DNA from 4 places in the Bacillus arachidis genome. Region 4 is predicted to be linked to each of the others. Evidence: riboswitches for the same ligand, from Rfam matches in the RefSeq annotation. Region 4 holds a riboswitch; each other region holds the start of a gene.

The links. Region 4 has a riboswitch for lysine ahead of QRY57_RS15255 (amino acid permease). Riboswitches for the same ligand answer to the same signal wherever they lie in the genome.
Region 1: another riboswitch for lysine. It lies ahead of QRY57_RS10250 (aspartate kinase); the one in region 4 lies ahead of QRY57_RS15255 (amino acid permease).
Region 2: another riboswitch for lysine. It lies ahead of lysA (diaminopimelate decarboxylase); the one in region 4 lies ahead of QRY57_RS15255 (amino acid permease).
Region 3: another riboswitch for lysine. It lies ahead of QRY57_RS06060 (amino acid permease); the one in region 4 lies ahead of QRY57_RS15255 (amino acid permease).

What each region holds. Positions count from the first base shown of each region.
Region 1 covers NZ_CP127376.1:1,712,570-1,715,768, reverse strand. Annotated here, with positions in the region: gene QRY57_RS10255 (MFS transporter) at 1-859, opposite strand, end outside; lysine riboswitch at 1,275-1,461, shown strand; gene QRY57_RS10250 (aspartate kinase) at 1,691-2,920, shown strand; gene QRY57_RS10245 (response regulator transcription factor) at 3,067-3,199, shown strand, end outside.
Region 2 covers NZ_CP127376.1:1,441,963-1,445,161, reverse strand. Annotated here, with positions in the region: gene QRY57_RS08865 (YezD family protein) at 47-190, opposite strand; SAM riboswitch class I at 261-368, opposite strand; gene lysA (diaminopimelate decarboxylase) at 483-1,799, opposite strand; lysine riboswitch at 1,979-2,161, opposite strand; gene QRY57_RS08855 (DUF3888 domain-containing protein) at 2,250-2,645, opposite strand; gene QRY57_RS08850 (LTA synthase family protein) at 2,917-3,199, shown strand, end outside.
Region 3 covers NZ_CP127376.1:859,652-862,850, forward strand. Annotated here, with positions in the region: gene QRY57_RS06055 (ABC transporter permease) at 1-448, opposite strand, end outside; gene QRY57_RS06060 (amino acid permease) at 517-1,932, opposite strand; lysine riboswitch at 2,084-2,266, opposite strand; gene QRY57_RS06065 (AAA family ATPase) at 2,502-3,161, shown strand.
Region 4 covers NZ_CP127376.1:2,657,103-2,660,301, forward strand. Annotated here, with positions in the region: gene QRY57_RS15250 (sulfite exporter TauE/SafE family protein) at 1-742, shown strand, start outside; lysine riboswitch at 1,305-1,497, shown strand; gene QRY57_RS15255 (amino acid permease) at 1,613-3,076, shown strand.

The DNA of each region.
Region 1 (3,199 bases), 940 kb from region 4:
CCCCCGCTCCAGAACATGCCATTCCAATCCCATAGACAAACGGTTCAAACTGATGATGTACATTAAATAGCCAAGGGATTAATACAACGATAATTCCTGCGTGGCAAATATTAATAAATGAAAATGCTAAAATTGTAATCCAAAGCCATGGATGGCTTTTTAATACAACAATCCCTTCTGTAAAATCTTTTTTGAAATTCATTTTTTGATTTGTTTGTTCCTGTACTTTTTTAGCTGTTACATCTTTTAAAAACAATAAACAAATAAAAGACAACAAATAAGTCAATGCATCTAAACCAAACCCAATTCCCGCTGATGCAACCGAAACAATAAGACCACCAAGCGCTGGACCTATTAAACGAACACCTTGATTACTCATTTGTGTTAATGCGTTAGCCGCATTCCGAATTTCCGGTACAAAGACCCTTGCTCTCACTGCTGCATATGCCGGTTGAAATAACCCATCCATTAGTCCATATATTGCCACTAGCACATATAAAATCGTGATTGTTAAAGTATCTGTAAACATAAGCACCGCAAGGGTTATCATCAATATGCATCGAACAATATCGGTAAATAACATTAGCTTAACTCGATTTATACGATCAACGATTAACCCCGAAAACGGTAAGACAAGAATATTCGGTAGCATATACATAGCCATCGTCGTTCCCATAACAACTGTTGATCCAGTCAATGTATATACGACTACTGGAAGAATTACCATTGTAATAGAACTTCCTAGAACGGAAAGAAGTTGCCCGATCCATAAGAAAGTAAAATGGCGTGATTTTGTAACAGGCAACAATAAATTACTTACATAACTCCCCTTATTTTCTGTTTGCACCTCTCCTTGCATATGTATCCCCTTCCTTTAAACATCTTCCTTCTTTTTCCTTTTATTATACATTTAATTTTCTCTTTTTTCTAATAATTAAGTCTTTAGATATGTAAACTACTAATATTTCGATTTATACTAAATTCAATTCATAAAATATACTATACAGAACTACACTGTATAATTGATATAGGGGCAATAAAACAACTATATAGAACCACTATCACCCCTTACCTCCCAATAGTTTCCAACATATTTCTAATCATCTACTTACACCGAACAATTCAATTATGCCAGTATACATAAACCATATAACCGAAAATGAATATACTTAATTTTCAAAATATTATTAAAGCACTTGATTTCCTAAAATATTTTAATTATTATAAAACAAATGTTACCAAATAACTTCATAAACCAAACACTCTCGCCCAAAACGTGAGATAGAGGTTGCAGTGCTTATAAGTATTCTAGAGGAGACACAGAGATGTCAATGAGTTTAGAAGAAAGGAAGTATTGCCGAAATTGATAAGTTTCTCTGCATTTATCAATTGGGGCTGTTTTCGAATAGAAACAGAACTGTCATATATACAGACGTGTATATATGAAGAGCTATCTACAAAAAAGAGATATCATGCTTTATATGATATTCTTTTTTGGCGGTTTTTTTATTAGCTCCTTTTTCTGTTTCCCTTTTCCTGTAACAGCACCATCCTCACTTATTTGAGATGGTGTTTTTTTGTTTTTCTTTCCGGTAACTACAGGAATATTTAGGGACTTATACATCTCTTTTATATGTTTTTACACCTTTCCTGATCAATTAATAAAAATGGATGAAAGAAGGAATTTGTAATGGAAACGATTGTTCAAAAATTCGGTGGTACTTCTGTTGGAAGTATTCAGCGCATTCAACATGTAGCAAATTTAATTATTGAAGAATATGAACGAGGACACGGTGTTGTTACAGTTGTCTCTGCAATGGGAAAAAGTACAGATGAACTCGTTACACTTGCTACCGCTATTACCGAAAATCCGAGTAAACGTGAAATGGATATGCTTTTAACAACTGGTGAACAAGTTACCATTTCTTTATTAACAATTGCACTGCAAGCAAAAGGGTACGACGCTATTTCACTAACTGGTTGGCAAGCTGGTATTACTACAGAATCTGTGCATAGTAGCGCACGGATTACTGATATTAATACAGAACGTATTCAATCACATCTACAAGAAGGAACAATTGTAATTGTCGCTGGTTTTCAAGGACGAAGCGAAGAAAACGAAATTACAACACTTGGCCGCGGTGGTTCTGATACAACTGCTGTTGCATTAGCAACGGCGCTGAAAGCGAAAAAATGCGACATTTACACAGACGTAACAGGTGTATACACGACTGATCCACGAGTTGTAAAAGACGCATATAAATTAGATGAAATTTCTTATGATGAAATGTTAGAACTCGCAAATCTCGGCGCTGGTGTACTACACCCACGTGCTGTTGAATTCGCAAAAAATCATAATGTAATTTTAGAAGTTCGTTCAAGTATGGAACAAGAAAACGGAACAATTGTAAGGGGAGAATGTAACATGGAACAACAATCGATCGTTAAGGGTATTGCATTTGAAGATAATATTACACGCGTAACAATTAAAGGATTAGAACAAGGATCGCTTTCAACTGTTTTCTCTACATTAGCTAAAGCCCATATTAATGTTGATATTATTATTCAAAGTATTACAAATGAAGGTACTGTTCATTTGTCTTTCTCAATTCACTCAAATGACTTACGAGAAACATTAGAAGTATTAGAACAAAATCAAGAAGCACTTCACTATGAGTCTGTAGAATATGAAAATCATCTAGCTAAAGTATCAATTGTTGGATCTGGTATGGTATCTAATCCAGGTGTTGCTGCTAGTATGTTCTCTACATTAAAGAATGAAAATATTCATATTAAAATGGTAAGTACATCTGAAATTAAAGTATCTGTTGTCATTGATCGCCTTAATTTAGTAGATGGTGTAGAAGCACTTCATCAATCATTTATGGCAAAAATTGCACCTATGGTACAAATGAATTAATTTGATTATCAAAATAACAACAAGGAATATTTCTTTGTTGTTATTTTTTCATCTAGCAAAATAGTATTATGTTACACTATTACATGTGAAATATTTTCCAAATATCTTTCTAACAGATTCGAAAAACATGTAAAGGTGGATCCATAATGAGAACAGAAAAAATCCTTTTAGTTGATGATGAACAAGGCATATTAGATATGTTAGTACTTACACTAAAGAAAGAAAACTTCACGCATATAACAACAGCTATAAATGGAGCCGAAACGTTGAACCTCATTA
Region 2 (3,199 bases), 1.2 Mb from region 4:
AATAAAATAGATTAAAACCGCCTCTAGTTTTTCTAGTCAGCGCTTTTTACTTTAAGCGTACTTTTTCACTTTTCTCAAGCTGAATCACTTTTCCATCTTGCACAACAATTGTAATGGAACCATATTTCATACCTGCAAGCATCGTTTGAATTTTCTCAGCTACTTCGTCAAAATGTCCACGTACTCCCACGAACAGCCCCCCTTTTTATTCATAAAAAAAATCTTTTCCATTTCGAAAAGACTGTTCGGTAATATATTTTACCTTATCTTTCAAAATGGATGCCATTTTGCTGGACTTAGCACCTTGCTTTCATAAGCAGGTTGCTGAGCTTCGTAGGGCCAGTTCCCTCCGCTTCTCTTGATAAGCTTTGTATCTGTATTTTATCATAATTCTGATTTTTTTCAATCCTAGTTTTCCGATATATTTTATATTTTTTCTTTTTTAAAGGAGTTGCTCAGTCTAAGCAACTCCTTCTTATTGATTACACAAGCTCTTTTATGTGTATGCGATCGTTCCCAATTATATTTTCATATGTTTCACGTTCAACAACAACTTGCGACGCTCCATCTTTTGCAAATACTACAGCTGGTCTACGAATGCGATTATAATTGTTCGCCATAGAATATCCATATGCTCCTGTACAAGAAATTGCTAACAGATCTCCTGGAGCAACTTGCGGCAATTCTATATCCCAAATAAGCATATCCCCACTCTCACAACACTTTCCAGCAATCGAAACAACTTCTTCAGCCGCTGCTTTCCCTCGATTTGCTAACATCGCCTCATAACGCGCTCCATATAAAGCTGGTCTTAAATTATCTGTCATTCCACCATCGACTGACACATATTTACGAATACCAGGAATATTTTTTACAGCTCCTACTGTATAAATTGTTGTTCCCGTATCCCCAACGATACTACGACCTGGTTCAATCCATATTTCAGGAAGGGGATAATTATTTCGTGTAAATTGTTCTCTCACTGCATCAGTGACAGCATGCACATATGTTTCAAGTGTAAGTGGTGTATCAGCTTCCGTATATCGAATCCCAAAACCTCCACCGACGTTTAACACCGTTACAACATAACCAGTCTGTTCTCTTATTTCTTCTAAAAAGTTATACAATACTTCAATCGCCCGAACAAATCCTGCTGTTTCAAAAATTTGTGACCCAATATGCGAATGAATGCCTAACACATTATAATTTGATTTTCCTAACGCTATTTGAATTGCCTGCATTGCCTGGCCAGTAGAAACCCCAAAACCAAATTTCGAATCATCTTGCCCTGTTGTAATATATTCATGCGTATGTGCCTCTACCCCAGGTGTAACTCGAATTAATATATTTACAATTTTTCCATACTGCTGTGCTAAATCATGTAATACTTCCATTTCAAAGAAATTGTCTACTACAAAGCATCCAATATCTGCTTGTAGTGCCATTATGATTTCTTCTTCCGTCTTATTATTACCATGAAAATGAATGCGCGATGCAGGAAAGCCCGCCTGCAGAGCAGTATACAATTCACCGCCAGAAACAACATCTAACGACATATTTTCTTCACGAGCTACTCGGCACATCTCCATGCACAAGAACGCTTTACTTGCATACGCTACTTGATAAGAGAATCCACTTTCCTGGAAAGCACGATGAAACGCGTGACATTTTTCACGAATAGAAGCCTCATCGTATACATAAAGTGGTGTTCCATATTGTTTAGCTAGTTGCGTTGTATCGCATCCTCCAATTTCTAAGTGTCCTTGCTCATTGATTCGGCTTGTGCCGTGTAAATACATTTGAATTCCTCCCTTATTCCCTCTACAACTTATAACCCCAGTCTTCTATTCATTGCAGCACGCTTTTGGATAAACAAAAAACGCGCGGAACAATGTTCACACGCGTTTCTTATTAGGAATCATATATCATGAAAAAATAAACGAGTTGTTATCTTCTCAAATAAGAAACCGCATCAACATCTCCAAATAGCTCTCCATAAAATAAAATTTTATGACAGTACTACATTTATTCAATGTAGTCCCAATATATGAATGATGTGGTCAATCTTATATTTCGGCAATAGTCCCTTTCAATCTATGATCACAGATTCCACTAAATCTCCCATAGCTTACTCTTTCCTATCGCGGCCTCTACCTTTGAGAGTAGATGAGGTAATACTATTTAATTTTCAAACAGCTTATATTGGTATTAACAATACCAAACGAATAATTTATTTGTCAAACAATTTTTTACATTAATTTTTTACAATTTAATTTCGTATCATTCGGCAAGCGCTTTATATCTATTTTTTTCACAGTCCATTCTCCCTCATCATTATCAAACGTAATTCTTATTTTTTCAAATGGCGGAAGCACCTTTCCCCTTTTAACTTCATATTTTGTCACTTCAATTACAGCTTGAAATACATATGTACCACTATAAATTTTTTTTAAACTCACGATTTTGGGACAATCATATGGCTTTAGTTTTCCATAATTCTTTTCAATCGCAGCATTTATTTTTGGAAACAATACAGAATAGAGTGCATCCTCCATTAAAGGTACATCATATTGTGCCGCAATCGCTGCTGGAGAAGAAAATAATATAAAAACACTACATAACGCTAAACAAAGTAACTTTTTCATTACAACCTCCATATCCTTACGCAACGTTTTCATCCCATTATTTTAATCAATGGATCAGCATCCATGAATTAAAGTTTCATTTTATTTTCTCCCACTTCTCTTTTTCTACTCGATTATTACAAAAATCATCCACAATCCGCTTTGTTCTCGTATAATAGTACACATAGTATAATAATCATAATCATATAGGGCTGTTCGTATATATAGTGAAACTTCTATTCAGTAAGGTACAATCACTATAACTGTCATAAGTATAGGAGAGGAGTATATTATGTTACAACATTTGTTCCCAAAATTACGATTTGCACTTGTTGCAGTCGTTTTATTATGGATCAAAACATATATTGTGTACAAGCTAGCCTTCGATATTAAAATTGATAGCTTCTTCGAAGAAATGATGCTTTTGTTTAATCCAATTGCTTCATTGCTTTTATTTTTTGGTCTAGCTTTATTAGCATCAAAATATCGAAATCGAATTATTATTGGAATAAGCTTTTTGCTGTCATTTATTTTATTTGGAAATGCAATGTTTTATGGATTTTATAATGACTTTG
Region 3 (3,199 bases), 1.8 Mb from region 4:
ACAGGTTCCAACCTTTTATTAACATTAAAATGAAAAAGATCGTACATAAGAATGGAACAGGTGTCTGTAATGTTTGTATTGCCAGCGGTGTAATGATTAGAAACGTAAATAGTAATGGGAAAAGCTGTATGGCGTAATTATAGAAAAGAGATTGTTTGAAATAAGGTGTTAATTTCTCTTCAAGTGCCAGTAAATAGACAGCGTCAGGCTTTTGGATAAAAGTACGGATCTTACATCTCGTTATAACGATTGTAAGTACAGTTGTGATGAGTAATAATGAGATTCCTTTAGAAGGAGCTGTTTTTAAAAACTTGGCGTAATAATAAGCACCGATACACGAGATAAAGATGAAGCTATACAATAAACCACTAATCATCCGGAAAAAATACATTATGCTGTTTTGAAGATGTTTTTGAAAGCGATCGCTCCATAGCGTTTCAATTGACATGTTTTTCACCTCTATCATCTATTATAAAGGTTTCTTTCTTGTACCAAAATAAAAACGAACAAATTGCTTTAAGCAACTTGTTCGTTTTTATTTCTTTTTTGATCACGATTCATTAATGGATAAAAGGCGAAACCAATTACAAATAAGCCAATTCCAAGAAGGAATGTTTTTATATCTGAGGATCCCGTTTTAATAACCCATAGTGCATAGCAAAGGGCAATGAATGCGACAATACCATCTATAATTCGTGAGCTCATTTCATTTTTATACGTTTCACCAGTTACAACAAGTTTTAATTGGAAGATCGGTGAAACGAGATAAGGGATTAAGTAGGCTAAGGTTGAGACAGTAATAACGAATGTATAGGCCTCAGCAATTGTCCCTGATAATGTTGAGAATAAGAATACTTGTGACATAATGTTTGTTAATCGTAATGAGTAAATAGGACTCCCTTTTTTATTTGTTTTTGCAAAGAAGGAAGGGAAGAACCCCTCTTTTGCCGCTTGATACGGTACTTCTGAGCTTAATAAAATCCAGCCTAAGATAGAGCCGAATAGGGAAGTAAGGGCAAGTAGTGCCATTAATTTCCCACCGCCATGACCCATTGCAGCATTTAATGCATCAGCTAATGGACGTTCAGAAGTTTGTAGTTTATCAATGTGAAGAACACCCATTGTTAAAATTGTAATTCCTAAATAAATGGCAACAGTTATTAATAAGCCAGCTACAGTAGCATGTTTTACCGTTTTTGGCGATTTCGCACGGTTTGATAAAAGAACGGCCGATTCAATACCGATAAATGCCCAAAGTGTTGTAAGGGCAGCTAAATTTACTTGTGAAAGTAGTCCATGTGACACGCCTTCTTTATCAATCATTGGTGTGTACCATTGTCCAAATTTAGAAGCTTGAAATGCAAACAAAGTAACAACGATAAATAGAAGGAATCCAGTCACCTTTGTTGTTGTTGCTAGGAAGTTTAATTTCCCGGCTCCGTTTACACCGTTTGTTAAAATCATATGTGTTCCCCATAGTAAGCAAGAACAGATGCAGAATGTAATCAGTTTTCCAACTTCCACATCGAAAGAGCCGATTGAAAATAAGATACGTGTATCTTTCATAATAGGGAAGAAGAGTGATAAATAACCTGCAAAAGATGTAATAATAGCAACATTACTTGCCCAGTTTGCGACCCAGTAGCCCCAAACTATGCTGAAACCAGCCATTTTTTTCTTTTTTGGTGATGAGAATAAAGCATATGCATGACTTTGTGGTCCTGTTGTTAAATCAGGACGACGAATTGCCAAATTACCGAAAACAAGAGCTAGCATTAAAACACCAAATCCTGTTGTTAACCAAGCTAATGTAACACCGAGTGGGCTTGCTGTTTGTGCTAATGTACTAGGCACCATGAAAATACCAGCGCCAACCATATTGCCGACAACAAATGCTGTCAGTACCCAAAAGCCCCATTTTTTTTGTTGCATAAAAGAATACCTCCCAAGTTAGTATAACCAAGTCAAGCGAGGAGATATGTATGTCTTCCAAAAAGGAAGTAAGGTAAGCTTCATACAAAACAAAAAAAGCACGTGTCATTGTCGCTACGTGCTTTCTATCTTATAGGAAACCCACGACATACCTCTCGATAGCTCTCCACAAACAAATTGTTTGTGACAGTTCTGCATTTATTAAATAGCAGACCCAGCAAGAATGCACAGTGGGCATGTCTTACTTCGGCAACCATTCCTTTCCCATTCATTCATCGATGCCACTACATCTCCTGAAATGATACTCTTAATGATTGCAACCTCTACCTCACCGAGATACGAATGAGGATTTATGTATTAAATTAACATAATCAAGGGTAACAAATGTATTTTTATACGTCAATGGATATGGTAATAGTCAGACTATAGCGAACAATTTGTTAGTAAAAGAAGAGAGCATTTTTTAGAAAAAAAGTTCGGTTAATTTATGTGTTAAACTATTGAAGCGTAATAGTGAAATCGTGTTTCGGAAAAAGAATTACATAGTAATTAGTAAATGGAGGTACGGTATGACGTTAATTTGTTTAGAAGGTGCCAGTGGTATTGGTAAAACGACGACGTGTAAAAGGATTGCGGAGTTGTACAATGCTTATGTGATTCCAGAAGTAAATTTCTTATTTCAGCGCCCTAATCCTGAACCGGAAAATTGGTATCTCGAAAGGCAAGTTGAAAGATGGCAACTCGCACAAGAAAAATTAAAATCGTATGATGTAGTTTTATTTGATGGAGATATCTTTCAGCCCATTTGGTATAACTGGATTTATGAGGGGGAGTTTCCACAAACTTTACCGTTTTTGAAAGAGTTTTATGTAAATCAAATGAAACGGAAACAGATAGGATTTCCGGGTGTCTACATTCATCTTTCTACAAGTGAAACAGAATTAAGAAAAAGGAAAGAAAATGATACGACCCAAAGACGAAGTAACTTTGAAAAACATCTAAGGCTTATAGAACCACAAAAGCAGTATTTTCAATATATGAATACTGTTTCTCCTAATGTAGTCCATTTTGTAGATGCAGTGAGTATTGAAGAAAATACAAAAAGTATTTTTGATATTTTGTCTCGCTTGAATCTAGAAAAACAACATAATTACTCTGTATCTTTATTAGAGAATGTAATGGATTGGGTAATGAGTAGTAACCCTAAAGCATATGAGATAAGTGAATAGGGAATGAAAGAATATATATCCGACTTGATTTTCCAACA
Region 4 (3,199 bases):
TACAACCGCGGCTTCTGGCGTATCTCACATCCGATTTGGAAATGTTGATAAATATACCGTTTCCAGACTCACATTACCAGGTGCAATTGGCGCTTTTGTCGGTGCTTGTTTTTTAAGCAATTTACCAGGTGATTTAATTAAACCTTACATTTCACTCTTTTTATTTACTTTAGGTATCTATATTTTATTACGATTTATTATTCAAAAACAAATTGTCCGATCAAATAAACGTATGTCTGCTAAGCAACTTATTCCGCTCGGATTGTTTGCTGGTTTTGTTGATTCAACTGGTGGAGGTGGCTGGGGACCTATCACTACACCAGTACTTCTCGCACGAGGAAATGAAGCACGAAAAGTCATTGGCTCTGTAGATACAAGTGAATTTCCAGTATCATTAGCTGCTACTATTGGATTTTTCATCTCATTAGGCTGGGAACAAGTAAGCTGGTTTTGGGTATTTGCCCTTATGCTTGGCGGCATTCTCGCAGCTCCAATCGCTGCATGGTTAGTGCGAATTGTTCCTTCACATTTACTTGGTGTACTCGTTGGTGGACTCATTATTTTCACAAATATCCGGACGCTGCTTACGTCATTTAAAGTAGATCCAACAATTATTACTCTTTCCTATATTGCGGTAGGTCTTGTCATTATCATTGCACTTTTCATTTCAATTCGAAATCATTCTGAATCTGCAAAACAAAATGCTGGATATTCAGCTGATCCAAAACGAGTTTTACCTTGAAACAGAAATAATAAAAATACAACTTAAAAAAACGGCATAAAACCTTTCCTCTTAGATAGAAGCGGTCAGATCCTCTTCCTTCCCTATGCCAAATGAAAACAAAAAGAGAATATGTTAGAAAATCAAAATGGATATATGGTATGAAATGAAAAAGGTAAGCAAATGAATAAATTTGCTTACCTTTTTCATTTCTTTTATGTTCTTTAAATCCTTTTCCTTACAGCTTTAACCGTATCTCGCATAACTTTCTTTTTGGCTTCTAAACTTCATGCATTCATGTCTCATTGCTTTTACGTAAATAATGTCGAATTTATTTTTCTGAATTTTCTTTCAATATTTAGAGGATTTTTCATATCTTTTTGCGAAACATTTGTATAACAATTTTTTCTTCATTTTTTTACATATTCAGTAGGTTGGTTCGGGCGGAGTTTTGAAAACGTTTCCTATACAATAACCGATTGTTTTTGATATATTCCTACAAAAATTCCTTGCAATATTTTCAGAAACTAATTACAATTGCCATATATTAAAAATCAATGCAATGAATAAATCCTCATCAATCCGATGAGGTAGAGGTTGCGGCATTTATTAGTAAAACGGATAAGACACAGAGAATGTTAATGACTCCGTTTAAAAGGAAATGCTGCCGAAGTTTGTATTTCTTCTCTGGAAGTATGAGCTGGGGCTGTCTCCGAATAGGAACAGAACTGTCACGTTTACAAAATACCGTGTAAACGTGGGGTGCTATCTTAACGGAAGGGTATGATGGGGTGGTTATTTGTGAAACGTTCCGCCAAATTCCTTTGGCGGTTTTTTGTATTTTTCTTCCCCCCGTTCCTTCCTGATCTTACAAGAAAAGGAGTGTTGAACATGAATAGCATAGCGGATCAAGCTACCTCTAAAACACAATCTACACAAGAAAAAGGTGAACTAAGGCGCGGATTAAAATCTCGCCACCTTACAATGATTTCTCTCGGCGGTACAATTGGTACCGGGCTCTTTCTTGCTAGTGGTGGTGTCATTCACGCGGCAGGACCTGGCGGAGCTCTCTTAGCATACGCAGCAATCGGCATTATGGTTTACTTTTTAATGACAAGTTTAGCTGAATTAGCAGCGTATATGCCTGTCACCGGCTCATTTAGCACATACGCAACAAAATTTGTCGATCCATCACTTGGATTTGCACTCGGCTGGAATTATTGGTATAACTGGGCAATTACTATTGCAGCTGAACTAGCAGCAGTTACATTAATTATGAAGTTTTGGTTTCCAAATACCCCATCTTTAATTTGGAGTGGCCTTTGTTTAGTTCTTATGTTTCTTATAAATTATTTATCTGTTAAAGGATTTGGTGAAGCCGAGTATTGGTTCGCTCTTATTAAAGTAGTAACTGTTATTATCTTTTTAATCGTTGGATTTATGATGATTTTCGGCATCATGGGTGGTGAAGCGGTAGGTTTTAAAAACTTCACGGTTGCAGATGCACCATTTAATGGTGGCATCATGGCAATCATCGGTGTATTTATGGCCGCTGGTTTCTCATTCCAAGGAACTGAATTATTAGGTGTAGCTGCTGGTGAAACAGCTGATCCAGAACGTAGTATTCCAAAAGCAATTCGCTCCATCTTTTGGCGCATACTATTATTCTACATCTTAGCAATTCTTGTTATCGGTCTATTAATCCCTTATACAACTGATAGTCTTGCAGCTAGTGATGTAACAGTAAGTCCCTTTACACTTGTTTTTGAAAAAGCAGGAATTGCATTTGCCGCTTCTGTTATGAACGCTGTTATTTTAACTGCAGTTTTATCCGCTGGTAACTCTGGTATGTATGCTTGTACTCGTATGCTTTGGGACTTAGCACGTCAAGGGAAAGCACCGAAATTTTTAGGTAAACTAGATAGCCGTGGTGTACCAGTAAACGCCTTGATTGCCACTTCATTAGTTGGAAGCGCAGCTTTCTTAGCCTCTTTATATGGTGATGGCGTTGTATATGTTTGGCTATTAAATGCTTCTGGGATGTCTGGCTTTATCGCATGGGTTGGAATTGCGGTCAGTCATTATCGTTTCCGTAAAGCATACATCGCCCAAGGTAAAGATTTAAATGACCTTCCTTATAAAGCAAAATGGTTCCCATTCGGCCCAATCTTCGCATTTGCACTTTGCGTAATTGTTATTCTTGGACAAAACTACGGTGCATTTATGGGAGAATCTATCGATTGGAATGGTGTACTCGTTTCTTACATCGGTTTACCTCTCTTCCTTGCGATGTGGTTAGGATATAAATTTACTAAGAAAACAAAAGTAATTCCTCTTGATAAATGTGAACTTTAAGTTATAAAGCTCAGCAAACATACAATGTTTGCTGAGCTTTTTTTATTGGAATGAATCCTTCATATTCAAAGGATATATTCATATTATGTCGAATGGTGTATTACATGTAAGAAATTCAACATT